3 regions of the Spongiibacter sp. C9W genome follow, and region 1 is predicted to be linked to each of the others. Evidence: predicted binding sites of a transcription regulator. Region 1 holds the regulator's gene; each other region holds the start of a gene.
What was found. Region 1 encodes sigma-54, which starts transcription at its own class of promoters, with help from an activator protein. Its sites were predicted from a motif close to TGGCACANNNNTTGCNNT; they were not measured.
Positions count from the first base shown of each region.

Region 1 (10,268 bases):
CCATCAATGGTGATGGTTGCACTACCATGGCCGGAAATCTTGGCTCCCATAGCGATCAAGCAATTCGCCAAGTCAATAATCTCTGGCTCTCGCGCCGCATTTTCCAGAACTGTTCGCCCCTCGGCCAAGCACGCCGCCATAAGAACATTCTCGGTGCCGCCGACGGTGACCATATCAAACAAAATATGGGCGCCCTTCAACCGCCCGTTGGGACAGGTTGCGGTAATGTAGCCTCCATCGACGTCGATCTGCGCGCCCATGGCCTCCAGGCCACGCAAATGCTGGTCAACAGGACGGCTGCCGATCGCACAGCCGCCGGGGAAAGACACTCTGGCGCGCCCAAAATGGGCCAAAAGCGGACCAAGCACTAGGATCGACGCCCGCATGGTTTTCACCAATTCGTAGGGCGCGGTGGTCTGCTTCGTTGTGGCACCGTTGATTTCAACGCAGAGTTTCTCGTCGACCAACAACTCAGTACCCATGCTACGCAGCAGGGCGATCATGGTAGTAATATCGTGAAGATGGGGCAGGTTACTGACTCTTACCGGCTCACTGGATAGCAGAGTCGCCGCCAGTATCGGCAGGGCCGCATTTTTTGAACCTGAAACGCGTATCTCTCCGCTGAGCGGACCACCGCCGCGGATTAACAATTTATCCATGAGAGCTCCTGCGCCGCCAACTACCTATTTGCCCATCAGGCTTCGGCAGGGGTCAGCGCCTTAATATTAATAGCGTGGAGAGAACCGTCTTTAATCCAGTCGTTCACGGCGGCATATACCAGCTGCTGACGCTTCACCGGGCGAAGACCGGCAAAGGCATCGCTGATCACTTGCACATCGTAATGATTACCTTCCCCACTCACTTCAAAAACACCATCTGCGAAGTGTTCGCGGAGTCGCGCCAGGATCTGTTCTGCTTGCATGCCTAAGGTATTCCGTAAATACAAAAATTAGGCGACGAATTGTACGCAATTGCGGCGGTCTTGGCGAGAAGACCGCCGCAGGTCTTCACTTGGCGGCCTGCTCCATCACCTCTCTCGGAGCAACCGTCCAGTTGTCGATCACTTTATCAATGTCGCCATCATAGGTCGCCACTGCGGTAGTGAACTGGTTTTGGTAGATCAACCCCAAATTCAGCCCCTCTATGATCACGTTGCGCAGCATCCAGTTACCGTCGCGTCCACGACGAAGGGTATAAACAACTTCATAGGGCTCAGCACGCTCGCCGTAGATGTGCTGGCGCACGCCGACGCTACCCGATAAATCCGCATCCGCAGGCAGCGGAAGTACTTCTATTTTGTTACCATTGAAACCAAGCAGACCCTTTGCGTAGGTGTTGATCAAACCGTCTTTGAAGTTCTTGGTAAAGCGAATCACATTGTCGCGAAATTGCTCCCGCTCCTCTTTGGTGCGCAAGCTCTGGTAATACGCACGACTACCGTATTTGCCCATTACCCCGCGAGCAAAGCTCTGGAAATCCACAACCTCATCCATAATTCGACGCACTTCGTCGTTAAAGCGTTGCGGATCTTCAGCAACGTACTCGCGCGCCTCTTCAATCACTTTCATCAATTCCTGAGTGGTACCCGCCACCACTTCATGAGGCCCGCGCTGTGCGTCAGCCGCCGACACGGCGCCCGCAAATACCACCAAACCCAGCGCCAAAAGCATTTGTTTGAACATTTTTTTATCTCCGATAGTTAAGCCACGACCCGCATTACCGCGAATAGCCTGCTCTACACCCTTGCTAAGACAGCAGTTTACGGAATTGGCTCCCCGCACGACGACGAGGTAAACCTGTTAATTTTTCACATTGGAAATTATCATAGCGAAAATTAGCCGCCGCTTAACGGCATTATTGCAATAACGAGGTTTCCTCCCAACGATGGCATCTTCTTATCTCGACACTGCTAAACGCGTTATTCGCATGGAAGGAGACGCCGTCGACGCGCTCGGCGAGCGTATCGACGACAGCTTTAATCGCGCCTGCGAACTTCTTCTAAACTGCAAGGGCAGAGTCGTTGTCACCGGCATGGGTAAATCGGGCCACATCGGCAACAAACTGGCGGCGACCCTGGCCAGTACAGGCACCCCCGCATTTTTTGTACACCCCGGGGAGGCCAGCCACGGCGATATGGGGATGATTACCGCCGGCGACGTGGTGATAGCCCTGTCAAACTCGGGGTCAACTGCAGAACTGGTCACCCTGATCCCGCTGCTTAAGCTGCTGGCCGTACCCGTGATCGCCATGACGGGAAAGCCCAACTCGGAGCTCGCCAGCAGCGCGGATGTCCATCTCGACGTCGGCGTAGAACAAGAGGCCTGCCCACTGAATCTTGCCCCGACATCCAGCACGACCGTAACACTTGTAATGGGCGATGCGCTCGCCATCGCGTTACTGGAGGCCCGCGGCTTCACCGCCGATGATTTTGCCTTCTCTCACCCCGGCGGCGCGCTGGGTCGACGCCTGCTGCTGAAGATCGACAATATTATGCACACCGGGGAAGCCATACCGCACATCAATACTGGCGCCAAGCTCAGCGATGCCCTGCTGGAAATGAGCAGTAAGGCGCTGGGTATGACCACGGTACTCAATGAAGACGGCAGCCTGGCGGGTATTTTCACAGACGGCGACTTGCGGCGCGCGATCGACCGCGGCATTGACATTCACCAGGCGAAAATAGACGACGTGATGACCGCCAACTGCCGCAGCATCAAGCCCGGCACACTGGCCGCAGAAGCACTGCGCATTATGGAAGATAATAAAATCACCGTCTTGGTCGCTCTGGACGATCACGCAAAACCAGTAGGCGTGATCCACACCCACGACCTGCTTAAAGCCGGCGTCGCCTAAAACAGGGAACACCATGCAAACCATTCTCGAAAAAGCAAAAACGGTCACCCTACTGGCAATGGATGTCGACGGCGTACTGACCAATGGCAGCCTCTACTTTGGCAATAGCGGCGAGGAAATGAAAGCGTTCAGCATCCTTGACGGGCTGGGTATTAAACTGCTGCGCGACGCCGGCATCCGCCCCGCCATAATCACCGGCAGAACCTCTGAACTGCTGCTGCGACGCGCGCGAGAACTGAGCATCGAGTTAATCTACCAAGGCAGGGAAGACAAAGGCACGGCACTCGAAGAACTGCGCCAAGACCTAAAGCTAAGCTACGATCAAATCGCCTACGTGGGTGACGATTTACCCGACTTAGCCGCGATTCGAGCAGCGGGCCTGGGCATTACCGTCGCCAATGGTCACCACTTCGTCGCTCGCCATGCCGACTGGCAAACGCGTGCCGCAGGGGGCAGTGGCGCTGTGAGAGAGATCGCCGAGCTTATTTTGATGTCTCAAGGCAAGCTCAACGACGCACTTGAGCAGTTCCTGTAAATGGCTGCGCCGTCATTCAATATCAACGCTGCATCGGTCCTATCGGTACTGGCCGCTATCGCGGGCACCGTGATCTACCTCACGCAATTTAGTGAGAGCGGGAAATTGAGCCTGACTGACAGCTTCGAAGCCATCCCCGATGTTGACTCCCACCTCCAGGGCATCGAAGGCTCGAAATATCGCCAAGACGGCAATGTGGCATACCGGTGGCGCGCCGACAGTGCCGAACGCATGATTTCCTCGGGCAACATCCAGCTCAATCAGCCCTTCTACATCGGCAATATCGGCGAGCAGCGGCCGTGGACGGCGCAAGCCATTACCGGCACACTGTCACAAAATGGCCAACAACTGCAGTTGCGTGGCAGTGTTGTTGTTGAAGACTTAATTCGCGAAGCGCAAATCCACACAGAGCAACTCAGCATTGACCTGGAGCAAAGCCTGGTTGCGACGGATCAGCCACTGCGACTGCAACTACCCAATGGCGAAACCCAGTCGGAGGGCATGACGGCCGACCTCGTTAACGAGAAAGTCGAGCTGCTCGCGAAGGTAAAAGGACACTATGAACCGCAATAATCTACGCACCTTCGCTATTAGCGCCCTGCTCTGCCTCGCCAGCAGCGTGCACGGCTTGCCCGATGACCGCCGCCAGGCCATCAACCTCAGCTCAGATAAAGCCACCTATGAAAACAATCGCGGCATTTACACGGGCAACGTCAATATGTCGCAGGGCAGCCTGATTATTCGCGCAGACAAGCTGATTATTGTCGAGGCTGACAGAAAAGTAACCAAGGTTATTGCCCATGGCAGCCCCGCCCATTTTGAGCAACAACCCCGCGCCGGGGAAGGCGTCGTGGTCGCCAGTGCCCGACTCATAGAATACAGCCTAAATGCCGAGGAAATCCTGCTGCAAAAAGATGCCACCATCCGACATCAAGGCTCCAAGATCAGTGGCGATCGCATTGTATACAGCGGGCGCAAGCAAATGGTCATTGCCGATGGTGGCAGCCACAAACTCGATGGCAGGGTACAAATGACCCTACAGCCTCAGCAGGGCGTGAGTGATACCGATAGCCCCGCGCCAAGCACCACCCCCGACACCCCGGAGACTCCCCGCTAACATGCCCGTATTGAAAGCCAGCAACCTCGCTAAAGCCTACAAAGGCAGAGAGGTAATCAAAGACGTCTCCCTGAGTATTAACAGCGGTGAAATAGTCGGCTTGTTGGGTCCCAACGGGGCGGGAAAAACAACCTGTTTTTATATGATCGTCGGCATCGTCAACGCCGACCGCGGCCGCATTCAGCTCGACGACAAAGACCTGACACCGCTTTCCATCCAAGGTCGGGCCAAACACGGCGTTGGCTACCTCCCTCAGGAAGCATCCATATTTCGGAAGCTGAGCGTCGCTGACAACATCATGGCGATATTGGAGACCCGCAGCGACCTGAATCGCAAGCAACGCAAAGAAAAGCTCGATGCACTGCTACAAGAATTTCACATTGCCCATATTCGCCAATCGCCGGGTATGGCGCTCTCGGGCGGGGAACGGCGCAGAGTAGAAATTGCACGAGCACTGGCCACCGAGCCCAGTTTTATTCTGCTCGACGAGCCCTTTGCCGGGGTAGACCCCATATCGGTGAACGATATTCAGCAGATTATTCGCCACCTGCAGGCGCGCGGCATCGGCGTCCTAATTACCGACCACAACGTGCGAGAAACCCTCGATATCTGCGAAAAAGCCTACATAGTTGGCGAAGGTCGCATCGTTGCTGAGGGCAATGCCGAGGCCGTGCTCAACAACCAAATCGTGCGGGACATCTACCTCGGCGACACATTTACCCTTTGATCAAAAAATCGGCACAGCAATTGCTTTAAACGCCTATTGCAGCGGTGCGGCTGCGGGACTACACTGACCCTGAAGCATCGTCGTTTATGGCTACATAACGGCATTTAATCCCTCAGGTATGGTTGTAGTAGAAGTCATTGCCTATGAAACAATCGCTCCAGCTAAAAGTCGGTCAGCAGCTGACCATGACGCCCCAGCTGCAACAGGCGATTCGTTTATTACAGCTCTCCACCCTCGACCTTCAACAGGAAATTCAGTCGGCACTGGACTCCAACCCCCTGCTGGAAGTAGAGGAAGACAGCGACAGCCCGGAACCCCAGAGCAGCAACAGCCAGAGCGAAAGTAACGCCAATGAGGCTGACAGCAAAACGACCTCTGCTGAGGAGGCGCCCAGCAACGACGCTGACAGTGAATGGGCCGAGCGCAGCGACATCCCCGAAGATTTGCCGGTAGACAGCCAGTGGGAAGACGTCTACCAAAGCTCCGCACCAAGCTCCTCCGCGGCCGGTAGCGCCGACGACGACTACAACAATGACTATCGCCACGGCAGCTCAGAGTCGCTCCAGGACCACCTGCGCTGGCAACTCAACCTCAGCCGGCTCTCAGAACTTGACCGCATCGTCGCTGATGCCATCATCGACGCGATCGATGAAAAAGGGCGGCTCACCGTCAGCCCCGAAGAGCTGGTGGACGCCTTCGACGACGACAATATCGAAATAGAAGAAGTGAATGCAGTCCTTCACCTCATCCAGCAGTTTGACCCCCCAGGTGTTGGCGGCCAGGACCTTCAAGAATGCTTGCTGATTCAACTTCGACAGCTCTCCCCAGACACCCCATACTTGGCTGAAGCGCTGCAGATTGTCGAGCAACATATGCCGCAGCTCGGCAACCGTGATTACAACCAAATCATGCGTCGCTGCCGGCTAAAAGAAGACCAACTGCGCGACACCCTGGCACTCATTCAAACGCTGAACCCCACTCCCGGTGACTGCGTGGGCAACGACGAAACGGAGTATGTGGTACCAGACGTATTCGTCAGCAAAAAAGAAGGCCGCTGGCTGGTTGAGTTAAACCCGGACATTGCCCCGAAAATACAAATTAACAGCCACTACGCATCGCTCGCCAAAGACAGCGGCACCAGCAGCGACAAAGACTATATTCGCGACAACCTCCAGGAAGCGCGCTGGTTCATTAAAAGTCTGCAGAGCCGCAACGAAACACTGATGAAAGTCGCCACCAAAATTGTTGAGTATCAGCGCGGATTCCTGGAGTACGGCGACGAAGCGATGAAACCGCTAGTGCTCCACGATATCGCCGATGCAGTGAGCATGCATGAATCGACGATCTCACGGGTTACCACGCAAAAATATATGCATACCCCGAGAGGCATCTACGAACTCAAATATTTTTTCTCCAGCCACGTCTCGACCGATACCGGAGGAGAATGCTCCTCCACGGCGATTCGTGCACTAATCAAAAAATTAATTGCCGCAGAAAATCCCAAGAAACCGCTAAGCGACAGCAAAATCACCCAACTGTTGGCCGAGCAAGGCATCAAAGTTGCCCGGCGAACCATTGCAAAGTACAGGGAATCACTAGTCATTCCGCCCTCTAACGAACGGAAAAGACTGGTCTAATAAGGCCCCAAAAGGCCCAAACAACGCGCCGGGAGGCGCCGGATGTTCTCAGCGATGAAGGAGCAAGATATGCAAATAACCGTCAGTGGTCACCATGTTGAAGTTACCCCGGCACTTCGCGATTACGTCAACAACAAACTCGCCAAGCTGCAACGGCACTTCGACAATATCACCAATACCGACGTTACCTTGTCAGTAGAAAAGCTGGTTCAAAAAGCTGAAGCCACCGTACATGTGGCCGGCGCCGATCTGTTCGCCACCTGTGAATCAGAGGATATGTACGCGGCCATCGACAGCCTCACCGACAAGCTCGATCGCCAGCTTATTAAACACAAGGAGAAAAACCTGGGCCACTAAAGGCCCGGGGATGTTCCGGAAACGTAAACATGACCCTTGATTCAATACTCAGCCCCGGACGTACCCACTGCGGTACGTCTGTGGGCAGCAAGAAACGCCTACTGGAACAAATTTCTATTTTTGTCAGTGAGGATAATGCGCAATTCAACGCCGACGAACTGTTCAACGAACTGCTCGCCCGCGAGCGACTCGGAAGCACCGGTATCGGGCACGGGGTTGCGATTCCCCACTGTCGCAGCCAGCAGTGCACCGAAATTACCGGCATGCTGCTTAAACTTGCCGAGCCTATCGACTTCGAAGCGATAGACGACCAACCCGTGGACTTAGTGTTTGCGTTGATCGTTCCTGCCGAAGCACACGACGAACACATTAAAGTATTGGCAAGCTTGGCCAACGCCTTCAACGATGACGCTTTCCGCCAGCAGCTTCGCAGCGCAGACAGCGACAGCAGTCTTTATGAACGTGCGGTAGCGAGCTAGGCGTGAAGCTTATTATTCTCAGCGGCCGCTCAGGTTCGGGCAAAAGCACGGCGCTGCACCAGCTCGAAGACGAAGGCTTTTACGCCATCGACAACCTGCCGGTGTCACTGCTGCCCGCACTCGTTACCGAACTCTCTCAAAGCACACTGAAAGTTCATCAGCAGGTTGCTGTCTGTATCGATGCGAGAAACTCACAAACAGAGCTCGCCCGCTTCCAAGAACTGTGCAAACAAGTTCGAAGCCTGGCCAGCTTGCGTATTCTTTTTTTGGATGCCAGCGACGACAAGCTCATTAAGCGTTTTAGCGAGACCCGCCGACGGCATCCGCTGAGCACCGACTCCCAGCCGCTTAGCGACGCGATAAAGCAAGAGTCTGCGCTGTTGGAGCCCATTGTCGCAGAGGCATCGCTGACCATCGATAGTAGCGACATGACTGTGCATCAATTGCGCGCCACCATACGTGACCGCGTTCTCGGCGTCGACGCTAGCCGCATGGCATTACAGCTAAAGTCCTTTGGCTTTAAGCGCGGCCTGCCCATTGATGCCGACCAGGTCTACGACCTGCGCATGCTCCCCAACCCTCACTGGGACGAGGCGCTGCGCAGCCTTAGCGGCCGCGACGAGGCCGTTCAGCACTTCCTAGATGCCCAGCCGCAAGTCCAACAGATGTATAACGACATACTCACTTACCTGCTGCGCTGGCTGCCTGAGATAGAATCTGCCGGTCGCAGCTACTTCACCATCGCGATCGGTTGCACGGGTGGACAACATCGCTCAGTATACATGGCCGAAAAGCTGGCTAAGGCGCTTCGCGACACCTGTCCTGGCCTGCAAGTTCGCCACCGCGAACTTCAGCACTAACCTGGGCTGGACAAGGCGATGCAAGAAATCCAAATTCCTATCATCAATAAACTCGGCCTTCACGCCCGTGCTGCGTCCAAATTCGTGACCACCAGCACCGCATTTGCCTCTCGCATTCAGGTGTCGGCGGGGCAGCAATGGGTCGACGGAAAAAGTATCATGTCGGTAATGATGCTCGCGGCCAGCAAAGGCATGACACTGCATATTCGCTGCGAAGGGGAAGACGAACAAGCCGCCCTCGACGCTCTCGTCGACTTGATCGAACGCCGCTTTGACGAAGGCGAATAAATCAAATACTGCGCATTTCAGCGCGATTTCGCCCGTCTGCAATTGTTGCCCAGCGAAGATTAAAGGATAATTCTCGCCACACTGTGTGACTGCTATCCAGCAGAAAGCCGAACGCAACGCAGAGAGCTATATGGCCCAAACCGCAGAAAAGCCCCAAGCTGAAAGCCGCCTAGAGCTACTGAATGAAGCTCTGGGCTCCGGCGCGTTTCTGCAAATTCGGCGTATGCTCAACGGCCTGCCTCCCGTCGATGCCGCCCACCTTATTGAGTCGACACCGCAAAAAGTACGGGGCGTGCTGTGGCAACTTGTCGATACCGAAAATGAGGGTGACATTCTCCAGCACCTGAGCGACGAGGTGCAGAGTCAGTTCCTGCGGCACATGGATGCCGAGGAAGTCGCCGCGATCACCGAGGGTCTCGAAACCGACGATATCGCCGATATACTCCAGCAACTTCCGGACCGCGTGATTCGCGAAGTGCTGGAGTCGATGGACCATCAAGACCGGGTGCGTGTGGAGCACATACTGTCCTACGACGAGGACAGTGCCGGTGGTCTGATGAACACCGACACCATCACTGTAAGGCCGAACATCACCCTGGATGTCGCGCTGCGTTACCTGCGGCGGCACGAAGAGCTTCCCGCAATGACCGATAGCCTGCTGGTCGTTAACCGTAATGACCAGTTCATTGGCTCACTGTCGCTGCGGAAACTGCTGGTCTCGGATCCCAGCGTTACCGTTCGTGAAATCATGGACACCGAAGTTGAGCCCATTGTGGCGTCCATGCCTGCGCGCGATGTTGCCAACCTCTTCGAGCGGCGGGACTGGGTCAGTGCCCCCGTGGTCGACGACAATCAATTGCTCCTTGGCCGAATCACCATCGATGACGTCGTCGATGTTATCCGCGAAGAGTCCGACCACTCACTGATGAGTATGGCCGGTCTGGATGAAGACGAAGACACCTTTGCATCGGTAATGACCACCGCGCCGCGCCGCGCCATTTGGCTCGGCATCAATTTGTTAACGGCCTTTATTGCCTCCGGTGTTATCAACCTTTTTGAAGGCACTATTGAAAAAGTCGTCGCACTGGCCGTACTCATGCCCATTGTCGCGAGCATGGGCGGTGTCGCCGGCACACAAACCTTAACCGTGGTGATTCGCGGGATGGCCCTTGGCCATATCAGCCGCAATAACAGTCGCTGGCTGATCAATCGAGAGGTTCTGGTAGGACTCATGAACGGGCTGCTGTGGGCACTCATTGTCGCGCTGGCCGCCAGTTACTGGTTTAACGACCCCTTAATCGGCGCCATTATCGCCGCCGCCATGGTAATTAACCTGATCACCGCATCACTGGCCGGCGCCATTTTGCCGCTGGTAATGAAGGCGCTAAACATCGATCCCGCGTTAGCTGGCGGCG
Region 1 covers NZ_CM170672.1:2,898,270-2,908,537, reverse strand. Annotated here, with positions in the region: gene murA (UDP-N-acetylglucosamine 1-carboxyvinyltransferase) at 1-659, opposite strand, end outside; gene AC2Q8J_RS13835 (BolA family protein) at 695-922, opposite strand; gene AC2Q8J_RS13830 (MlaC/ttg2D family ABC transporter substrate-binding protein) at 1,008-1,682, opposite strand; gene AC2Q8J_RS13825 (KpsF/GutQ family sugar-phosphate isomerase) at 1,885-2,853, shown strand; gene AC2Q8J_RS13820 (KdsC family phosphatase) at 2,867-3,388, shown strand; gene lptC (LPS export ABC transporter periplasmic protein LptC) at 3,389-3,961, shown strand; gene lptA (lipopolysaccharide transport periplasmic protein LptA) at 3,948-4,505, shown strand; gene lptB (LPS export ABC transporter ATP-binding protein) at 4,507-5,232, shown strand; gene AC2Q8J_RS13800 (RNA polymerase factor sigma-54) at 5,376-6,869, shown strand; gene hpf (ribosome hibernation-promoting factor, HPF/YfiA family) at 6,939-7,226, shown strand; gene ptsN (PTS IIA-like nitrogen regulatory protein PtsN) at 7,256-7,705, shown strand; gene rapZ (RNase adapter RapZ) at 7,708-8,565, shown strand; gene AC2Q8J_RS13780 (HPr family phosphocarrier protein) at 8,584-8,853, shown strand; gene mgtE (magnesium transporter) at 8,984-10,268, shown strand, end outside.

Region 2 (10,268 bases), 340 kb from region 1:
CTGGTAGGCGAAGGTCATTGCAGGCCCCAATGTTGAGCCCGGGCCCGGGTAAGTTGGCAGCACCGCTGCGCTGCAGTTGCCCACCGCGTAAAGGCCATCGATTGCCTGGCCATCCTCTTTCATCACTTGTGCGTTGGGGTTCGTGGCCAGTCCGCCCTGTGTGCCAAAATCACCGGCGTCGACACGAATCGCATAAAACGGCGCTTCGTCAATGGCGCCCAAACAGGGGTTCGGCTCAAAGCGCTGATCGCCATAGTAGCGGTCATAGGCCGAGTCGCCGCGCTGGAACTCAGGATCTTTGCCGGTTTTCGCATAGCCGTTCATTTTCTCAACGGTCTTTTCGAGGTTGTCGGCGTTAATGCCCAGCTGCCCGGCCAGCTCGCGAATACTGTCAGCCTTGCCGACCAACTTGGTGTCAAACCAATTTTTGGGAATCGTCCAGTCCGGTTTGAGTTGGGCCGTCATTAATGGGCCAACAATGTAGTCGCGGCGAAAACGCGCGTCGAACACCTGGTACATCGGTGAGCAGGGGTTCTCTTCGCTGTGCACTTGGTAGAGGTCTTTCTGGAAGGCCATATAGTTTTGCGACTCATTGGCAAAACGCTCGCCATTCATATTCACCACACAGGAGCCAGGGAAGGATTTCTCCATAATGCTCAACCGCGGTGCCGGCTCTCCTGGCACGGAGATCGTGGTACACCACCAGGCGCCATCCATCAGGCGGGTAGCCGCTCCCAGGCGCATACCCTCGCTGATCGCGTCGCCAGTGTTGCCGTCCACCCCACCGCTCCACTGAGTACTGGTGGGCGCGGGCAAATATTTTTCGCGCATGGCCTGATTCTTCTCAAAGCCGCCGGCCGCCAGCACCACGCCCTTGCGAGCCTGAATGCGCATACGCTTGCCTTGCTTGCTAACTTCGGCACCCACCACGCGACCATTCTCTTCGATCAGCGATAGCATGGGGCTTTCGGTCCACAACGGAATGTCGCGCTTCTTCAGCGAATACCACAAGCGCGCCACTCCCGCAGCCCCGGTACACACCTTGCGGCTTGTTTTACGGCCGCGCAGCAGCCAGGCGAAATCCAGGAAATAGCTGGCCATCAGTTTGAGCGTCAGCTTTACCCAACCCGGCCCCTGAACGGTTAGCAACGCCGCCTCAACCTGAGTGAAATAAATACGATCAAACAGGCGCATCATGTGATGCGAGGGGCGCAGGCGTTTGACATCGTCGCCCAATAGCGAAGAATCAAAACGCTCCGGCTCCATCGAGCGGTGGCCCGTGCGCGAGCCTTCGACATTGGTGTAGTAATCAGGATAGTGTTCCAGAGTTTCGTAGCGCACATCGCTGCGCTGATGCAGAAACTCGACCATCTTCGGGCCGTTCTCCAGATAGGCATCGACCATTTCTTCAGGCACCGCGCCCTCGGGCGTGGTATTCAGCAAGTATTGTTTTGCATCCGCAATGCTGTCCTGCGCGCCCGCCGCCTTTGCATAGCGATTATTGGGAATCCAAACACCGCCACCCGACGTTGCGCTGGTACCACCAACAAGCTCGGATTTTTCAAGCAATAGGACGTCGGTAACACCCATTTCGTAGCAGCTGAGAGCGGCGGTCATGGCGCCATTACCACTGCCGACCACCAAGACGTCGACGCTGTGATCCCAGTTTTGTTCTGTCATAGTTCTTATTCCGGCGTGCTGGCCCAGTTATCGCGGTCGAACTGCGTCCATCGGGCGTATTTAAAGTGTATGATCGGCCATCATGGTAGCCCCACGCCCCGCAGCACCCAATCATCCGTCTGCATGAGGCTGGCCCGCACTCGGAGAAATCACATGTCGACGCTCTATGACCGTTATTTATCGCGCGCTATTGATCAACACGGCAGCATCGCTGCCATAGAAGCGCAATTGCCCAGCCATAAGAGCCCCGCTGAACTGATCGGCACACCGGACGACCGCTACCTCGCTGAAATGGCGGCCTGTATTTTTCGTGCGGGCTTCGTGTGGCGCGTTGTCGGCCAAAAGTGGCCTGGCTTTGAGGAGGTTTTCAATCGCTTTCTGCCCATCTGGGTGGCGATGCGCTCTCCCGAGCAGATAGAGGAGATGGCCAGCGATACGCGAATTATTCGCAACCTGAGCAAGGTGCGCGCGGTACAGGAAAACGCCCATTTCGTTTTAGAGCTGCAGGAGAAGCATGGTGGCGTGGGCCAATTCCTCGCCGATTGGCCCAGTGATGACACCATCGGTCTTTGGGCATATCTGAAAAAACATGGCTGCCGACTCGGCGGCAATAGCGGCCAATACTTCCTGCGCTTTGTCGGAAAGGATACGTTCGTATTGAGCCGCGACGTGGCCACCGCCTTGATGGCCGAGGGAATTGTTGACCGCACCCAGATCACTGCCAAACGCGACCTGATCAAGGTGCAGGATGCCTTCAATACGCTGCAGGCCCAGAGCGGCCGACCACTGTGCGAGATCAGTATGATTCTCGCACTTTCTCTGGGCCCGCGCTGAACCTTCGCTCAGTGCAGGTCGGCGACCACACCGACTTGCGGCAGGTTGGCTAAGCCGATGTCCCGGGCGTGCTCCTCGAAGTCTTTGTTCTTCCAGAAAAATGCGCCGGGCATCGTGGTCGGTACAACCAATACATAAAACAGCGCCCGCCCAATTACCGCATAGGCCAACACACACAAGCTCAACGCCGCCGCGATCAAACCTGTGGCGATGCCACCCTGCGTCAGGGTAAGACTCAGGGCAATCACTGCGCTAAGCAACAACAGCGTATTGCGCAGCAGATAGCTTTTGGCAAACACCGTTGTTTGAATGTAATGGGAAACGCTGCCCTCGTTGTTGGCAACGTTCATTGCTCGGGCGTGTTGCCACAGACCCAGCCCCTCGATTAGCGCAGCGACCACAATCAGCCCGGCCCCCAGGGCAAGCATAGCGACGGTGTTTTCAGCTGCGCCGCTGGCCGGCGCACTAAGCAACATAAACCACAAACAAACAATACCGCCGAGAGCCAGGGCAGAGCCAACAAAGCTGCTGCCTGTTTGCCAGTGATTCCAAAAGGGCCGCGCAGGAATTCGATAGCAGCGATACATGTAATACAGGCCAACGGCGCCAGACACCAGTGCGAGTGTACTCAACACAGCGGCAGCTACCGGGTAGTGCCCCCAATCGCCAAACCAACGCTGAAATACCGCATTATCGGGCAGCACGCTCAGTAAATGCAGGCCGGCAAACACCATGTATAGCAGCATGCCCAAGCCCTCGCGGCATACCGGGGAATGGCGAAGATTATTGAAACCGCGGTAAAAGCGCAGCGGCTTGCCCAAGTGGGTTGCCGACATCAGCATACCGACACCTGCCAGGGCGACAATCAGCGCAACAAACGGCACATACAGCGCCGATGAGCGCAGCGCGAGTATCGGCTCAAGGGCGAATGCCGAACCCAGCGTACTGATAGCAAAGGCCCCCAAGGACGCCTGACTAACCAGTGTAAAAATCACCAAGGGGTTTTCGCGAGAGCTCAGCTTGTCCAGCCCCCAACGCTTTTCAACGCCTTTTTTCTGGTCCACGACCGGGCGGTACTCACCCTGCTCATCTTTGTGATATTTCACCGCCATACCATCGGTGCGCGTGACCTCATCCGGCATGCGTTTAGTTTGCTGGAAGCGAATATTCGGATGCGTAATTTCCGGGCTGGGAAAACCGGGAATACTGAGCTTCGCCTGCTCGCGATTCTCCGGCAGATCTTCCACGACACCAAAATTAAGCGCGTTACCCAGGCAGGCAGAAACACAGGCCGGCTTTAAATTTACTTCCAGGCGATCAACGCACATATTGCATTTGCTCACCTGGCCTTTTATTGGGTCTAACTGCGGCGCATTGTAGGGGCACACCCACGTGCAATAACCGCAGCCAAAACAGGTTTCCGGGTCTTGCAATACCGCGCCATACTCAACATGTTTGGTATAGGCGCGCGTTGGGCACCCCTTCAGACACACCGGATCGTCGCAGTGATTACAGGCCATTGAGATATTCATGCGCTTGAAATCGGGGTAACTGCCTCCCTCGACATAGCCCACTGACCGAAAGCTGATATGCGCTGGGTTATCATTTTTTTCACTGCACGCAGCCTCACAGGCGTGGCAGCCAATGCAGTTGTCGGCGGTAAAGTGAAAGGCGTGTTGCTTGTTGCGATTCGGGTTGCTGCCCACGCCCGGCTCTTCATTGATAAACATTTCGCGCCCGGCGGGCACAGCGCCGCCGCTGCGGGCGATCAGATCAATGGGCGCCTCATAGTAATTCACCTCAGGCGCGCCAGACTCTTTCAGGAAAGCGTACTGCGGCTCATCGTCTCGAACCTTCCACATAAACTAAGCCCTTCTTGGTGTAATGGGGGATGTCACGGCTAACACGGCCAACTAGAAAGCCCGGCGTTCAACGTTGAGTCGCGCCGCCTCCTTTTGATCAATATGTTCAATGCGCACGGCACACTGCTTGAAGGCTGGCTGGCGGGAATAGGGGTCAAGCAATCCCAGCGACAGCCGGTTAACGCAGTCGTGATAATGCATAGGGATAAACAGCATATTGCGGGGAACCCGCTGCGTGAGCTGCACCATAACGACAGCGTCGCCGCGGCGCGACACCAAACGCACATAGCTCTGGTGGCTCACCCCAGCCGCGCGCGCGGAGTCTGGATTCATTTCCATGTAAGGCGTTGGACTGAACTTATTGAGGTTTCCAATTTTTCCGGTTTTAGTGCGGGTGTGGAAATGCTCCACGACACGGCCGCTGTTCATCCAGAAAGGATAGTGCTCATCCGGTACCTCATTGTCCTCGATGTAGTCCATGGCCAGCAGGTTGGCGCGCCCGTTTGCAGTGGGGAACACGCCGTCGCTGTACAACCGTGGGCTACCCGTTTCATCACCCTCGCGCATCGGCCATTGGATGCCGCGCTGCGCCTCAATCAGATCATGGCTCATGCCGGAGATATCCAAATTCCGGCCACGACCTTTTGACAACTGCTTCATTTCATCAAAGATTTCAGAGGTCGTCTCGGGAAAGGCGATCTCCCTGCCCCGCTCAAAACGTTTGGCCAGCTGCGAGAAAATCCAATGATCGGGCTTGGCGTCCCCCGGCGGCGAGGTAAACTTGCGTACCAAATTTACCCGCCGCTCAGTATTCGTTTGTACCCCTTCTTTTTCCCCCCACACGGCAGCGGGAAGATAAACATGGGCATAGTCGACCGTTTCGCAGTCGCGGTAGCCGTCCTGCACCACCATAAATTCGAGCTTCTCCAAGGCCTTTTTAATTCGCGGTTGGTTCGGCATGGAGGTCAACGGGTTGGTGGCAACGATCCACAAGGCCTTAATATCGCCCGACTCTATCGCCGGAAAAATATCGGTCTGTTGCAAACCGCGCTTTGCCGGGAAGAAGGATTCATCAACCCCCCAAAACTGGGCCACCTCCTTGCGGTGCTCCGGCTTCTCAAGCATACGATAGCCCGGCAGGCCCGAGCAGGATGACCACTCCCGGGTGCCCATGGCGTTGCACTGCCCGGTAATAGACAGACTGGTCCCGCCGGGCACGCCGATATTGCCGGTAATCAGGTTGAGGTTATTAATGCCGCACACGCCGTCGGTGCCGTGGGTACTCTGATTAATACCCATCGTCCAGATACTCATTGCCGACGGTGCCTTTGCGTAAATGCGGGCCACATGCTTGATGGTGTCTGGGTCGATACCACATATCCGCGAGGCGGTGATGGGGTCATATTTTTCTACTGTCGCAGCAAGCTCATCAAAGCCGTTGCAGTGGGCGTCTATATAAGCCTGATCCTGCAAGCCCTCCTTCAAAATGACGTGAGCTAAGGCGTTTAGCAGCACCAGGTCAGTACCCGGTGTTATCGGTAAGTGGATATCGGCAAATTGCGCCAGCATGGTCACGCGCGGGTCGACAACAATCAGTGGAAACTTGCGCTTCTCCAACGCCTCTTTTAATCGCCAATAAATAATGGGGTGTTGCTCAGGGAGGTTTGAACCAAAGGCCATCAGGCAGTGAGTATTTTCGAAATCCTCGTAGCAGCCGGGCGGCCCATCAGCGCCGAAGGAGCGTTTATAACCGGACACTGCCGATGCCATACACAGTGTGGTGTTGCCATCGTAGTTGTTGCTACCAATTACCCCGCGAACCAATTTTCCCAGGGTGTAAAACTCTTCTGTCAGCAGTTGGCCGGTGGACACAATCGCCACGCTATCGCGACCGTACTTCTGCTGGATTCGCATAAACTCCTCAGCCGTGCGATCGAGCGCGCTATCCCAACTGACTGGAGAAAACGCGTCGTATATCCGGTCGCGCATCAGCGGCTGCGTACCACGACCAGCGGTGCCACTCAGTTCATGCTCAAAGATACCCTTTATGCACAGCTTGCCCTGATTAACCGGCGCATTGCCCTTGCCGCGACTCGCCACCGGCTTCCCGTCGGCATTCAAACCGACCTCAATTGAGCACCCCGTGGAGCAATAACCACAGACGGCGTACTTCCAGTCCACTACCTGCTTGTCAGCAATCGTAATGGGCTTGCGTTTTCTGCGACCGAATATCATGAAATCCCTCATTGTTGCGCACTGTTTGTGTGCTAAACCGAGCCCGCGGGGGCTAAAAAAGCGCACCAACTTGGTGAATTGCCAAGCAAATCACCGCATCTACTCTGGACTTAACAAGAACTATGCCAACTAACTAAATCAGGCTGAAAGCCAGTAAATACGGCGGGCTATTCGGCAACACAGAACAACTTCGCCCTCAATTGGGGCATGGCAAGTTGGGGAGTATTTAACAGGAGGGGGTCGAAATTCAGGCAAAAAAAAGGGGCCCTCAGGGCCCCTTCCGGTATGCACCAGTCGCGATTTATTTAGCGACTTCTGCTTCCATTACTGCAACAACGCGGCGGTTAGCCTGACGGCCTGCCTTGGTGCTGTTGTCAGCGATAGGACGCTCTTCACCGTAACCAATCGCACTCAGGCGGCTGGCATCAATGCCGAACTCTTTAATCAGAGCACTGCGAACGGCGTCGGCGCGACGCTGAGACAGCTGCTTGTTGTAGGCCGCAGCACCAGTGCTGTCAGAGTGACCTTCAACAACGGCTTTAACACCACCGAAGCGCTTCATGAACTCAGCGACTTTCTTCAGCTCGCTGATTTGCGAAGCAGGAATCGCATCGGAGTTCAGTGGGAATTTCACGTCCATTTTGATCGACTCGGTGTGCTTGAGTACAAACTTACAACCGAATTTATCAACCTGGCGGCCCGCTGGTGTGTTAGGGCACTTGTCGCGGTAGTTAGGTACACCGTCACCGTCTTTGTCCAAGGCACAGCCTTTGGCGTCAACAGCAACACCTGCTGGTGTGCCTGGGCACTGGTCAGCACCATCTTCAACACCGTCAGCATCGCTGTCATTGCTTTGAACAGGCGCTGGAGCAGGAGCCGGCTTAGACTCGCCGCCGAACGCGTAGCTTAGGCCCAGAGAGACGATACCGTCGTCTGTTTCAGTATCAAAGCCATAGTAATAACGGGCATCAGCGCGCAATGACAACGGGCCGGAAAGCGCATAGCGTAAACCACCGCCAACATTACCGGTAGTGATGCCTTGGTCATTCTGGGCTTCGAAATTATAGTAAGCGTCGCCCAAACCTATAGCCGCGTAGGGGGTCAGACGGTCGTTATTTTCGATATTGTAGTAGCGCAGGGCACTTACTGAGAGAGAGAGATATTCTGCATCGCGAGCTGCTACGTCATAGCTGTTATCTGACTCAGAATATACCGCGCCGACCTCGACACCCCAATTCTTGCTAATTTGTTTTTCAATACTTAGAAGTCCGGCAGCGGTCTCATCCAGGTCCCAAGCAGAATCGAAAACTTGATAACCTACGCCGGCATTTAAGTACCACTTGTTGCTGTGGTCATCTGCCATCGCTGGTGCGGCAATTACCGCAGCAATCGCAGCACCCATTAATTGTTTACGCATTTTTGTAGCTCCCCTGATTATCACTTAGGTCTTCCGTCGCCCTACCTTAATGGTGGGTCTTGGCTCAAGAATAACACGCAAGTTTGCCCTTGCACGCCTGCTTTTCAGTAATTTTACCGCGACGGCGTTGCAAAGAGTTATAGAAGCTCCGCAAGAAAGAAGCAACCACTATTCGCAACGCCACGCCCGCATCGAGAGTCTGGATTGAGTGAAAAGTTCACTCACCAAGACATTATTTCTTTTACAAACGGGATCGTCAGTCGCCGTTGCCGCGCCAGGCTGTGACGGTCTAAGTCGTTTAGTACGCCAAATAGCGCTTTTAGATCACGCTGGCAACGGCGATAGATAAACTCTGCGAGGGCCTCATTAATATCCAGGCCCATAATTTGAGCACGGTGACAAAGCGCGGCGATTCGCTCCTCCTCGCTAAGTTCAGAGAGTCGATAAACACTAAAGCTCTGCAGGCGAGACGCCAGGTCAGGCAGCTCAATCGCCAACTGATCAGGGACGTCGGTAGACGCAAAAAGCAGCGAGCAACCCCCGCCAAGCGCGCGATTGTAAAGACTAAACAGCGCCACTTCCCAGTCGCTGCGGCCGGCAATGGCTGACAAACCGTCAATGCACACGAGGTCTGCCAAATCGGCATCTTCCAGTACCATTTCAGCGGGATAGTCCAGCAATTCTGCGGCGGGGATATAGCGCACCGAACGCCCCTGCGCGTCGGCCAACTGGCAACAGGCCTGCAACAGGTGCCGCCGACCACTGCGCCCAGCGAGGTAAACCAGCTTCTCGCCCTGTCCCGTTGCCACCCCCTTTAAGACTGCTACCGGAAGCTGCTGCGACGGGGCGACATAGTAATTATCAAAGGTCGCTTCCGTATCGAGGCTAAGCGCGAGGGGCAACTGCGTTGACGCCATCAGTCCTCGTCCTCGTCTTCAAGCACCAGGGGGATTTCTCCACCTTCTTGATACCACTCGCTGCGCAAATACGCGTCGTGAAGATAGCCGGCCATCACCTTCATTACCGAGGCAACCGGCAGCGCTAACAAAATGCCAAGGAAGCCGAACAACTGGCCCCCTGCCAATATGGCAAATATCACCATTACCGGGTGCAGGCCAATCTTGTCGCCCACCAGCGACGGCGTTAAATACAAACTTTCTAACAGTTGGCCAATACCAAACACCACTGCAACGCCCAGCAATTGCCAGGACAGGTCAAACTGGAAATACGCCGCCAACCCCGACGCAGCGATGCCCACGATAAACCCCAGGTAGGGGACAATACTGGCCAGGCCTGCCGCCAGGCCCAACACCAATGCCAGATCGAGCCCGAGGATAAACAAACCGGCGGTGTATATCGCACCGAGCGATAACATCACCAAAAATTGCCCGCGCGCAAAGGCACCTAATATCTCGTCGCATTGGCGCGCGATATCAACATACAGCGCTTCGTGGGAACGCGGCAGCAGCTTGCGAATTGCCGTCATCATCACATCCCAATCGCGCAACAGATAGAACGTAACAACAGGGATGAGCGTGATGTTCGCCACCCACGTCATCACCGCGACACTGGAGCCACTTATTTTTTGCCACACATAGACAAAAATGCCACCTGCCGCATCCCAGTGTTTGCTGATCGCTTCTTTAGCCGTATCGATTGGCTGGGCCTGCTCAGGCAAATCCAAAAATCCACGCAACCCGGGCAGTGCCGTCTCTTGCAACCATCCAACCAGCGCGTATAAACGCTGCACCAGCAGCTGCATTTGATCCAGCAACAACGGCAAGGTGATTAAAAACATCAGCAGCGAAAACAGCGACAAGCCGCTGAAGACCAACACCACCGACATGGTTCTGCCCACGCCTCTGGCCTCTAAGCGGTCGGCGAGCGGATCCCCCATATACGCCAGCACTGAGGCAATGGCGAAAGGCATTAATATTGGGCTGAGGGCATTGAGCAACCACGCCAGCAGTAAAAGTCCCCCCAGCCACCATAACCAGCGAACATTCACTGTCATGGCTGTCCCTGCCAGATATAGTTGCCTTGCGTCGCCAGTGGCGACCGGCTGCGGCCTACGCCCTCAGCGGCGCGGCGCAGGCGGCCATCCAGCTGCAGATAGCGCTCGACTTTATCCATATCGTCTTTCAACACCAATTCCAGCACCAACTCCTCGCCAAACGCCCACGCCGCATTCGCGTGCTCTATGACCGCAAGAGATTCCAGGTAACTCACCATCTGCGCGT
Region 2 covers NZ_CM170672.1:3,233,818-3,244,085, reverse strand. Annotated here, with positions in the region: gene AC2Q8J_RS15415 (FAD-binding protein) at 1-1,680, opposite strand, end outside; gene AC2Q8J_RS15410 (DNA-3-methyladenine glycosylase I) at 1,834-2,514, shown strand; gene AC2Q8J_RS15405 (DmsC/YnfH family molybdoenzyme membrane anchor subunit) at 2,523-4,376, opposite strand; gene AC2Q8J_RS15400 (molybdopterin oxidoreductase family protein) at 4,428-6,611, opposite strand; gene AC2Q8J_RS15395 (OmpA family protein) at 6,913-8,028, opposite strand; gene hda (DnaA regulatory inactivator Hda) at 8,250-8,945, opposite strand; gene AC2Q8J_RS15385 (AI-2E family transporter) at 8,945-10,042, opposite strand; gene AC2Q8J_RS15380 (DUF2066 domain-containing protein) at 10,039-10,268, opposite strand, start outside.
Region 2: the regulator sigma-54 is predicted to act here: its motif matches at 6,722-6,739, upstream of AC2Q8J_RS15400 (molybdopterin oxidoreductase family protein).

Region 3 (10,268 bases), 1.6 Mb from region 1:
CTTTCTGCAACATCAATACTGGAGCGCCCGGCCGCAACGGTTTGGCCATCGGCAAAGGCATTGGGTTGACTGATATCAACCCGCTCAGTCACCGACACGGTGAGTGAGCCATGCGTCACCGCCGTCGGCATCACCCGTACATTGCCACCAATCACGATGGTACCGGTGCGGGAATTAACCACCACGCGGGCACGGGCTTCGGCGGGATCGACCTCAAGCTCTTCAAGCATGGAGATAAATGTCACGCGGCGATCAGCACTGGAGGGGCCGAGTACTTTGACCGTCGCCGAGTCCATTGCACTGGCCGTGCCAGCGCCAAAAAACTCATTAATTTTTTCCGACAGGCGACGCGCAGTGGTGAAGTCCGGCGTTTTTAAATTCAGCATGACCTCACCATTGCTGGCCATTTGGCTGGGCGCAGGTCGCTCGACAATCGCGCCGTTAGGGATGCGGCCAGCGCTGGGGATATTCACTGTCACGCGGGAGCCATCATTACCTTCAACCCCTAGCCCACTTACCAATAAGCTGCCCTGGGCGACGGCATACACCTGGCCGTCGGCGCCCATCATCGGCGCCATCAGCAAACTGCCCCCGCGCAGGCTGGCGGCGTTGCCGATCGATGACACCGTCACATCGATGGTCTGCCCCGGCTTGGCAAAGGCAGGAAGATTAGCGTGAATGGTTACCGCCGCGACATTTTTCAGCTGCGGGTTCACATTGTCGGGAACGCGAACGCCAAAGCCGGTCAACATATTGCGAATGCTTTGTATGGTAAACGGCGCCTGACTGGTCTGGTCTCCGGTGCCGCTTAATCCCACCACCAAGCCGTAGCCGACGAGTTGGTTTTCACGCACACCGGCCACATTGACCAGGTCTTTCACACGGTCGGCTGAGGCGGGTATGGCCAGCATAAAAAGTACCACTGCCAGCAGGCGTGGAAATAGAGATGGGCGGTGGTTGTTCATCGTTCTCACCCTCAAAATGGTGACAGCACTGACTGGAACAGACGCCCCAGCCAGCCCATGGAATTGGCATCGGCCAGCGCCCCTTTGCCGCTGTAGGTAATACGTGCGTCGGCAACTTTGAACGAGGGCACCGAATTGTCGGCGGCGATGTCTTCCGGGCGAATAATGCCCTGAATGCGGATAAACTCGTCGCCCTGGTTTATGGTTACCCACTTCTCACCGCGCACTCGCAGAGTGCCATTGCGCAACACCTGTGACACGGTAACGGTGATGCTACCGGTCAGACTGTTGCTCTGGCTGCTGCTGCCCTGCCCGGCAAAATCCTGGTCACTGGAGACACCCGTCGACAGCACTGGCGTGCCGTTATGAGTCACGCCTCTGCCGAGTAGCGTCACAGTAGGTACCGAGATATTGCTCTCTTTAGCCGTCGCCGTGTTGGACTGCTTACTGGCGTCTGTCTTCTCGGACAAAATAACGGTGATGACATCGCCTACCTGCCGGGCGCGGCGATCCAAAAACAGGCTCATGCCATAGCCCGCCTGGTAGATCGAACCGGGATTTTCGCTATTGCTGTATTGCTGCTCCGGCAACTGTGACTCCCACACCTGTTCGTCGCGCTCTGGTGCTTGGGCGCAGGCCGTGAGTAAAGCCACAGTAGCGAGCAGAAAAAGGCGGAAGTAGCGTGATATCTTCATGGCATTACCCACTTACAGGTTGTTATTCACGTACTGCATCATTTGGTCGCTGGTGGAAATCGCTTTGGAGTTCATCTCGTAAGCGCGCTGGGTCTCGATCATATTCACCAGCTCTTCCACCACGTTCACATTGGAGCCTTCCAGTGCCCCTTGCGCCAGCGTGCCCAAACCGCTCAGGCCGGGCGTGCCAGTTTGCGGCGCGCCGCTGGAGGCCGACTCCAGATACAGGTTTTCACCGCGCGCTTCTAAGCCAGCCGGATTGATAAAGTCTGCCAACTGTATGCTGCCCAATTGCACCGGCGCGGAGTCACCGGCGATCATCGCGCTGACAACCCCATCGGTGCCGACGGTAATGCTGCGAGTATTGGCAGGCACCGTAATACCCGGCTCGACGATGTAGCCGCTGTTGGTAACGATCTGCCCCTGGTCGTCCAATTGGAATGAACCGTCACGGGTGTAAGACAGGCTGCCGTCTGGCATCCGCACCTGGAAAAAGCCGTTGCCATTGACCGCTAAATCCAGGTTGTTATTGGTTTGCGTCATGGTGCCTTGGTTAAAGATTTTCTCAGTCGACACCACTCGAACCCCGGTACCTACCTGCATACCGCTGGGCAGACGAGTTTGCTGGGAAGATTGCCCGCCCACCTGACGGTAGTTTTGATAGAGCAGATCTTCAAAAGACGCGCGGTCGCGCTTGAACCCAGTGGTATTGGCGTTCGCCAGGTTGTTACTGACCACCTGCATGCGCGTGTTCTGCGCATCGAGACCGGTTTTGGCTACCCACAATGATGAATTCATATACCTATCCTCTTATTCCATTCTCATCAGGCGCGCACCGGCTTCGGATACCGTATTTGCGGTATTCATCACCTTCACCTGCATTTCAAAACGCCGGGCCAGTTCGATCATATTGACCATTGCCTCAACGGTATTCACGTTCGAACCTTCCAAGGTGCCCGGCGAAACGCGAACACTGGCATCGGCGGCTGGCGTGGTGCCATCGAGCGTTCGAATCAAACCGTCCTCGCCCTTGCGCAACTGCTCAGGTTCGGCGCTGACCAAACGAATGCGATCGACGGTTACTAATGACTCCGGCCCAAGACCCAGTGGCACTATCGACACCGTGCCGTCGCTGCCAATCGTCAAACTGTCGTGTTCAGGCACCGCCAGCGGTCCGCCATCGCCCATGACGGGCTGTCCGGCGCCATTGATCAGCATGCCATCGGCCGTCAGGTGAAGATCGCCACGGCGGCTCAGTGCCTCCTCACCCTGGGCGTCCTGCACGACAAACCAGCCCTGTCCTCGAATCGCGACATCCAGATCGCGACCGGTGGTCATCAGGGTGCCTTCACTGAAGTCGCTCAGGCGTGACTCCACCACCGAGTTGACGCGTGTTTGATGGCCCGCTCCCTCTACCGGCTTTGACATCAGCGCATGGAAGTCCGCGCGAAAGCCCGCAGTGCTGGCATTTGCCAGATTATTGGCATTGCTGGCCTGCGCCATTTCCGTGTGTTTGGCCGCGGTCATGCCGAGATAAAGTAGCCGGTCCATACCTGCCTCCTAAAGCGATGAATACCCGCCTTAGCGGATATTAATAATCGCCTGAGTAACGGCGTCAGATGTCTGGATCATCTGGGTGTTCGCCTGGAAGTTACGCTGCGCGGTGATCATTTCCACCAATTGCTCAGTAAGATCGACATTGGAGCTCTCCAATGCACCCGCCTGCAGCAGACCAAAGTTAGAGCTACCCGGCTCACCCACACGCGGACTACCGGAAGAGAAGGTTTCCGCCCAGGCCGTGTCGCCCTGTTGTTGCAAACCATTGGGATTAGAGAAGCCCGCCAGGGCGACCTTACCCAACTGGGATGACTGACCGTTGGTAAAGCGCGCCGACACGACGCCGTTGCTCGCCACTTCAATACCGGTCAATCGCCCTGTGGTGAAGCCGTCCTGCTGCAAGCTGTTCACACCAAACTCATTGCCGTACTGCGTTGATGAAGTGAAATCCAGCGAGAGGTCGATCGCTGCCGCGCCGTTGTTGGGGTCGTAGGAAGGCACAGTCACAATGCCCGAAGCGGGGCTTTGCAAGGTACCGGTATTATCAAATGACAGCGTATTGCCCAGGCTCACCGGGTTGTCGTCGATATAGACATTTTGCTGCCAGGTGTTTGCCGCGGGGTCTTTCACAAAGTACAGCGTTGCCGTGTGCAGAGTGCCCAGCGAGTCGTAGACGGTCATCGACGTGGCGTGGTTATAGCTCGACGCTACCGTTGGATCGAAAGGCGTCGAGGTCGGCACTGGCGCATCGCCGGGCAGGTTCACGCCGATATCAGCGCGTGTCGATGCTCGCGGCGCGTTCTCGGTGACCTGCAGTTGCAAGTCAGACAGCGAACCGGTGGCAAAGTCGCCATTGGTGGTTGCCGGATACACCTGCAAACGGTCGTTATTGTTGTTCACCACAAAGCCTTCCCGGTCGACACTGAAGGCGCCAGCGCGCGTATAGGTAACGCCACTTGAGCCCTTCATGGTGAAGAAGCCTTCGCCACTAATGGCCAGGTCCAGGTTGTTGTCGGTGAAGTCGATGTTGCCCTGCGAAAACTGCTGAACAATGGTATTCAAACGAACACCTGCGCCGGGCGTGGTTTTGGTTACATCGTTATTGGATGTTGCATACACATCGGCAAAGGATGTGCGGGAACTTTTAAAGCCAGTGGTGTTAACGTTGGCAATGTTGTGAGCGGTGACGTCCAGGTGCGATGACGCTGCGTTCAGTCCACTCAATGCAATACGAAAGCTCATAGTTATACTCCTGCTGCGATCACTCGCGAATTGATCAATGAATGCGCCGAAGCGCCTAGCTAATTTCCTTTATTTGCGACATCGAGACCGTACCGACACCATCAATTTGCACCGTGGGGCTACCGCCGCCACTGGGCAAACTCACGCTGCGTACGGGGCTGCGAATATCCGTTTGCAAGGCCTCTACACTGTTGCCGTTCAGGTATTGCGCGCGAATTACATAATTGCCTGCGGGCAAACGCTCGCCGTCCAGGCCGCTACCATCCCAACGAAACGACACCGGTCCCGCCGTCTGCGGTCCTAACGCCACCTTGCCCAGCACCTCACCCGAGGGCGCCAAAATCTCGACATCGACCGCTTGCGTGCTCACCGGCAGTGTTACCTGACCGCTTACCGCGCCCTCTGATGGCAGGGCGACAACATCACTGCCGACCAGCACCTCTTTACCGATCAGCGAGGACGCATCCAGCAATTGACCGCCGTACAGCGAACTCGTCAGTGCAGCCAGGTTGTCATTCATCTCGCTGATGCCGCTCACCGACGTTAGCTGCGCCATCTGACTGATAAACTCCGTGTTGTCGGTGGGTTTAAACGGGTCTTGATTCTTAAGCTGCTGCAGCATCAGTTTCATGAAGTCGTCTTGCCCCAGCGAGGAGGCTTCTTTTTTTGCCGTACTCGCCGCACTCTGCTGCTGCAATTGTTCAAGCGTTCGCAATTCCATCATTCAGTTCCTACTGTTTACCGAGCTGCAAGGCCCGCAGGGTCAGGGTCTTCACCGTGGAAAACACCTCGGCGTTGTTCTGGTATGAACGGGAGGCGGACAGCATATTGGCCATTTCATCAACGGTGTTCACATTGGAGCCGTAGACATAGCCCTGCTCGTCTGCCATTGGGTGGCCCGGCTCATAACGCTTGGGAACAGGGGCATTGCTCTCGCTAATCCCCACAACCTCGACACCGGCGACGCCCTGCTGGCGGTCCAGCACGGTGGCAAAAACCGGCTGTTTTGCGCGGTAGGCAGCCTGTTCACTGCTGGCCACAGTATCCGCATTTGCCATATTGCTGGCGGTGGTATTCAAACGCAGCATTTGCGCGTTCATCGCCGCAGCGGCAATATCAAGGGGATTCGCCATCGCTTATTGACCTCCCTGAAGAATCGATTTAATTCCAGAGAACTTACTACTCAGAAAACTCATAGTGGCCTGATAGCGCATGCTGTTATCGGCAAATGCCGCTTGCTCTACATGGCTCTCCACCGTATTGCCGTCGACTGAGGGCTGCTGAGGCATGCGGTACATCACCGGCGCCTGCCCCGCCGCTGGAGCGACCGCTTCGGTAATATGCGCCGCATTGCTGCGACTGAGCGATAACTGCTGGCCCTGCGCTGCCTGGCCCAGTGCTTGTTTAAAGTCGATATCGCGTGCCTTGTAGCCGGGCGTGTCAGCATTGGCTATATTGGCGGCCAGCAGTTCGGTACGCTGCTGGCGAAGCAGCAGTGCCTGCTGGTGTATACCGAGTGCCTTATCAAAATTAATCGCCATAAATCTGTCTCGCTAAAGTTATGGGCTGCGCTGCCGATACACTGGATAAAGGCGCAAAGCCTTTGGCGTTCGACATGTCCGACGCAAAGCGCGTGCCACTTTTTTATTCTTATATTTTTCAACAACTTATAAAACCGGCGCCAACAAACCGTCGGTTTTTCGGCAAGCCCTTGCCGCCAGTTCTACCGGCGAGCGGCAAGTCTTTGTCACGCCTTCTAACACTCACTCTATTTCGCAAAACTGGCATAGCAATTGCTGCTTAACTCATAAAGCCCCCGCGCCGACAAAAACTTGGCGCCGCAAACTAATAGTGAGGGAATAAGGTGTCATGATCTGGCGCGCAGCAATCACAATCGCTCTCCTGAGCAGCGTCTGCCCGAGCACTCTGGCAGACGCTGGCGTGGAGTCAGCGCAGCGTATTAGCGCTACTGCCAGCCAGTTCATTGCCAAACGCCACCCCTGGCAAAATGAGAACACCCGTATCACCGTGGGCGAACTCGACCCGCGCACCCGTCTGGCAAAATGTAGTCAGCGACTACAGGCCTTTTTGCCGCCAGGCGCGACCATCCGGCGGCGCACGACGGTGGGCGTGCGCTGCGAAGGTGTTAAGGCGTGGAAGGTGTACCTGCCGGTAACGATCGCGGCATTCACTAAGGTCATGGTGAGCAAGCACCCTATCGCTGCCGGCCAGCGAGTGACTGAAGCGGATATCACTTGGACAGAGCGCGATGTATCGAGTCTGTCATACGGATACCAAAAGGGCCTTGGTGGTCAGGGAATGCTCAGCCGACGCAGTATTCCCCAGGGCGCGGTTATCACCGCGAATATGCTGGAGGCCCCAGCGATGATAAAGAAAGGACAAGAGCTCAAGCTCATTAGCCGCAGTACTGCCATTAACGTCAGCATGAAGGGCCGTGCCCTGCAAGACGCGGCGAAGGGTGCTCGAATACGGGTGGAAAATATCAGTTCAGGCAAACAGTTAGAAGGTATTGTCATTAGTGGTAATACGGTACGAATCGAATAAAAAAAAGCTAAAGTTTTATCGATAGCTGCCGTTAACTGTCATAAGGCATACCATCAACGCCAATGTAATGAGGAATTATCATGGTCGATCGAATTAATGGCGGCCCACTCGGCCAGCCAAGAAGGCTCGACAATAACCCGTCTTCAAGCGCGACCAACGCCGCGGATGCCGGTGCCACGTCGCCGCTCGAATCGGCAAGCACACCAGCGGCTGATAGCAGCCTGGTTGATCGCGCTCGAACCGCAATTGCCGGCAGCGACGGTATCGACCGCCAAAAAGTGGAGGCGATTAAAACCGCCATTCGCAACGGTGAGTTCACTGTCGACAGCGAACAGGTGGCAAAGGCCTTTGTCGACCTGGAACGACTGACAGATCCTAGCGCATGATGACCGATACCGAGCAACAGTTACTGGCCCATAGCCAGCGCTTTGAAGCGCTGTTAAACGAAGAGTTGGCAGTGCTGCGCGACCACGGCGACGCCGACCGCCTGCGCGAGCTTGCAGAACAAAAAATGGATTGCTGCCAGCAATTAGAGACGCTCGAGCGACTGCGCCAACAGCAGCAGCCAGAGCGGGCGATGTCTGCGGAGGTGACTCAGAGCCTGCGCCGCTGTCGCGATCTGAATGAGCGTATCGGCAGCCTGCTTAGTCGACAGCAAGATTACAATGAACAGGCCATGCACATCCTCGGGCTGGGCAGCCCCGCCCTGCGCACCTATGGCGCCGATGGCCAAACAGGCGCGTCAGCCTACAGCAGACGCCTTGGCGAAGCCTGAATACAAACAACGCAATCTTATCAGTACCGCGCCGGCGCCCGCCGTCGCTAGAAAAGGCTGAGCTGCTGTTGCTCTACCGGCGCGGCGAAACGAACACCCACACCAATCAAGCGAACCGGGGAATGCAATCGCGCCCAGGCCTGTATCATCAGCGGTGGCAGGCAGGCGGGGTCAAGCTTGCCTTCCTGGCGCAATTCGATGGTGGTTACCTTAAATTCCCTGCTCTTCAACTTAACGAACGCGCCCGCGATAGCCTGTTCACTATGTGGCTGCAAACGCCGCTGTAACTCGTCAATGAGTTGAGCAAGTGCTGCATCCGCGGCCTCCCCTGGCGACAGATCCTCGGCAAACGTGCGCTCAACGCTCAACGATTTGCGCTGCCTTTCGGCCTTTACCGGCCGCGCATCCACACCGCGCGCATAACCATATAACTGTCGCCCAAAGCGACCAAAACGCTCCACTAAGGTCAGCTCGCTCCACCCTTGCAGCTGCTCGCAGGTTTCGATGCCCAGTGCCGCCAACTTCGTCGCCATCACTTTGCCGACGCCGTGAATCTTGGTTACCGGCAGCGCACGAACAAAGTCATCGACCTGATCGGGCCGTATCACCGTAAGCCCGTCAGGTTTTTGCCAGTCGCTGGCAATCTTCGCCAAAAATTTATTCGGTGCAACGCCCGCGGAAATGGTGATTCCCACTTCGCGGGCTACCGCTTGCCGGATCGCTTCGGCAATGCGGCTGGCGCTGCCCTGAAAATGCGGCGACTCGCTGACATCCAGGTAGGCCTCATCCAGGGACAACGGCTCGATCAGCTCGCTGTAGCGACTAAATATTTCACGAATCTGCGCAGCAACATGGCGGTACTTATCCATATTCGGCGGGACCAAAATCAGCTGCGGGCAACGCTGCAATGCGGTTGCAGTCGGCATTGCCGAGTGCACACCATAGGCGCGCGCCTCATAGTTGCAGGTAGCGATCACGCCGCGCCGACTGGCCTTGCCACCAATGGCAATCGGCCTACCGCGCAAACGCGGGTCATCACGCATCTCCACCGAAGCGTAAAAACAATCGCAGTCGCAATGAATGATCTTTCTCGTGTTGAGCACCGACACCATGGCGCAGAAAACCCGCTTAAGCCAAATACTGTACAAACATACAGACTTTACGCGAGCAGCTTGCGCTTGTCACTCATGGTAGTGAGGTATACTGTGCGCCACACCACCCACGTTGAATTAAAAAGGAATGCCGTAGCAATGAGTATTGGCAGTTGGACCCCGGACTCTGAAAAAGCCGCTATCACCATTGATCGAGACTTTCTCGAGCGCTGTATAGCACTGAGCGACGACGCGTCCCTGGCAACACTACCCTCGCCGTTCACTGAGGAGGAGCAGCAGCGCTATAGCACCGTCATGCGACTACCCGCTGAGCCCTGGCAACTCGCTGTGGCCGATTTCGACAACGCTGAGCTACTGGCACTCATTCGCTTCTTCACTGTTGCCGAAGAGCGGATTAGCGGCTGGGAAGCTGGCGCAGAATCCCCCGCCATTTGGATCAACAAAGTGTTGCGCAAACGCGGTGAAAAGCTATCTGTTGAGACACTGCGCTGGATTCGCGCAAATAGCCGCAATCGCTTTATCCCCAATGGGGGCCTCTAGGCGCTGCTACTTCTGCTCTTTATTAAACGCTGCCAGCGCTTCGGGGCTGGCTTCTTTTTGGTATTTCGATTTCCATTGCGAATACGGCATGCCATAGACTCTTTCGCGCGCCGCGTCGTAATCCACCTCTATGCCCTGCTCTTCGGCTGCAGCCGCATACCACTTCGACAAACAGTTACGGCAAAAACCCGCCAGGTTCATTAAGTCGATATTTTGCACATCTTTGCGGCCGTCCAAATGCTCGAGCAAGCGGCGAAAAACCGCTGCCTCTATCGCATCGCTCTGTGACTTGTTCATAATTTGTTCACTCATTCGCTGCATTACTCTGTTCATTATCAGGAAATTTGCTATGTTAAGCCAACGAACAGACTTCCTGCTCGCGACGTACCCCAACACTTTATGACGGAGTCAGAAAGCATGGCTAAACAAAAACTAGACCCTGTAGCGCTGATCAACCGGGAGATTGAATCTCTGGAAGATAAAGTAGAAAAGCTACGCGACCGCTTAATATCCGACGCGGATAAAGCACTGGAGCGCGCTAAGGCGCAAACTGAAAAAGCGCGAGCGAAAATTCGCCAGGAGCAGGAAAAGCTGCGCGAGCTGCAAAAGAAAGCCAAGGAAAATATGGATGCTCGCATACAGCGTCAGATGGAGCGCGCTCACAAGGCCGTGGACTCTGCGCGCGAGCTTGAGGTGGACGCCAAGGCGCTGGTCATTATGGCCCGCGAACAAATGCAGGATTTAAAGGCTGACTATCAGCGTGCCAAAGCTCTGGCTAAGGCTGCCCGCGATGCTGCGCGAGACTTCGACAAGAAAA
Region 3 covers NZ_CM170672.1:1,068,918-1,079,185, forward strand. Annotated here, with positions in the region: gene AC2Q8J_RS05155 (flagellar basal body P-ring protein FlgI) at 1-911, opposite strand, end outside; gene flgH (flagellar basal body L-ring protein FlgH) at 977-1,660, opposite strand; gene flgG (flagellar basal-body rod protein FlgG) at 1,673-2,458, opposite strand; gene AC2Q8J_RS05170 (flagellar basal body rod protein FlgF) at 2,471-3,211, opposite strand; gene flgE (flagellar hook protein FlgE) at 3,242-4,459, opposite strand; gene AC2Q8J_RS05180 (flagellar hook assembly protein FlgD) at 4,515-5,183, opposite strand; gene flgC (flagellar basal body rod protein FlgC) at 5,191-5,592, opposite strand; gene flgB (flagellar basal body rod protein FlgB) at 5,596-6,000, opposite strand; gene flgA (flagellar basal body P-ring formation chaperone FlgA) at 6,329-7,024, shown strand; gene flgM (flagellar biosynthesis anti-sigma factor FlgM) at 7,105-7,410, shown strand; gene AC2Q8J_RS05205 (flagella synthesis protein FlgN) at 7,407-7,799, shown strand; gene dinB (DNA polymerase IV) at 7,847-8,947, opposite strand; gene AC2Q8J_RS05215 (hypothetical protein) at 9,050-9,451, shown strand; gene AC2Q8J_RS05220 (DUF1244 domain-containing protein) at 9,458-9,763, opposite strand; gene AC2Q8J_RS05225 (hypothetical protein) at 9,869-10,268, shown strand, end outside.
Region 3: the regulator sigma-54 is predicted to act here: its motif matches at 6,242-6,259, upstream of flgA (flagellar basal body P-ring formation chaperone FlgA).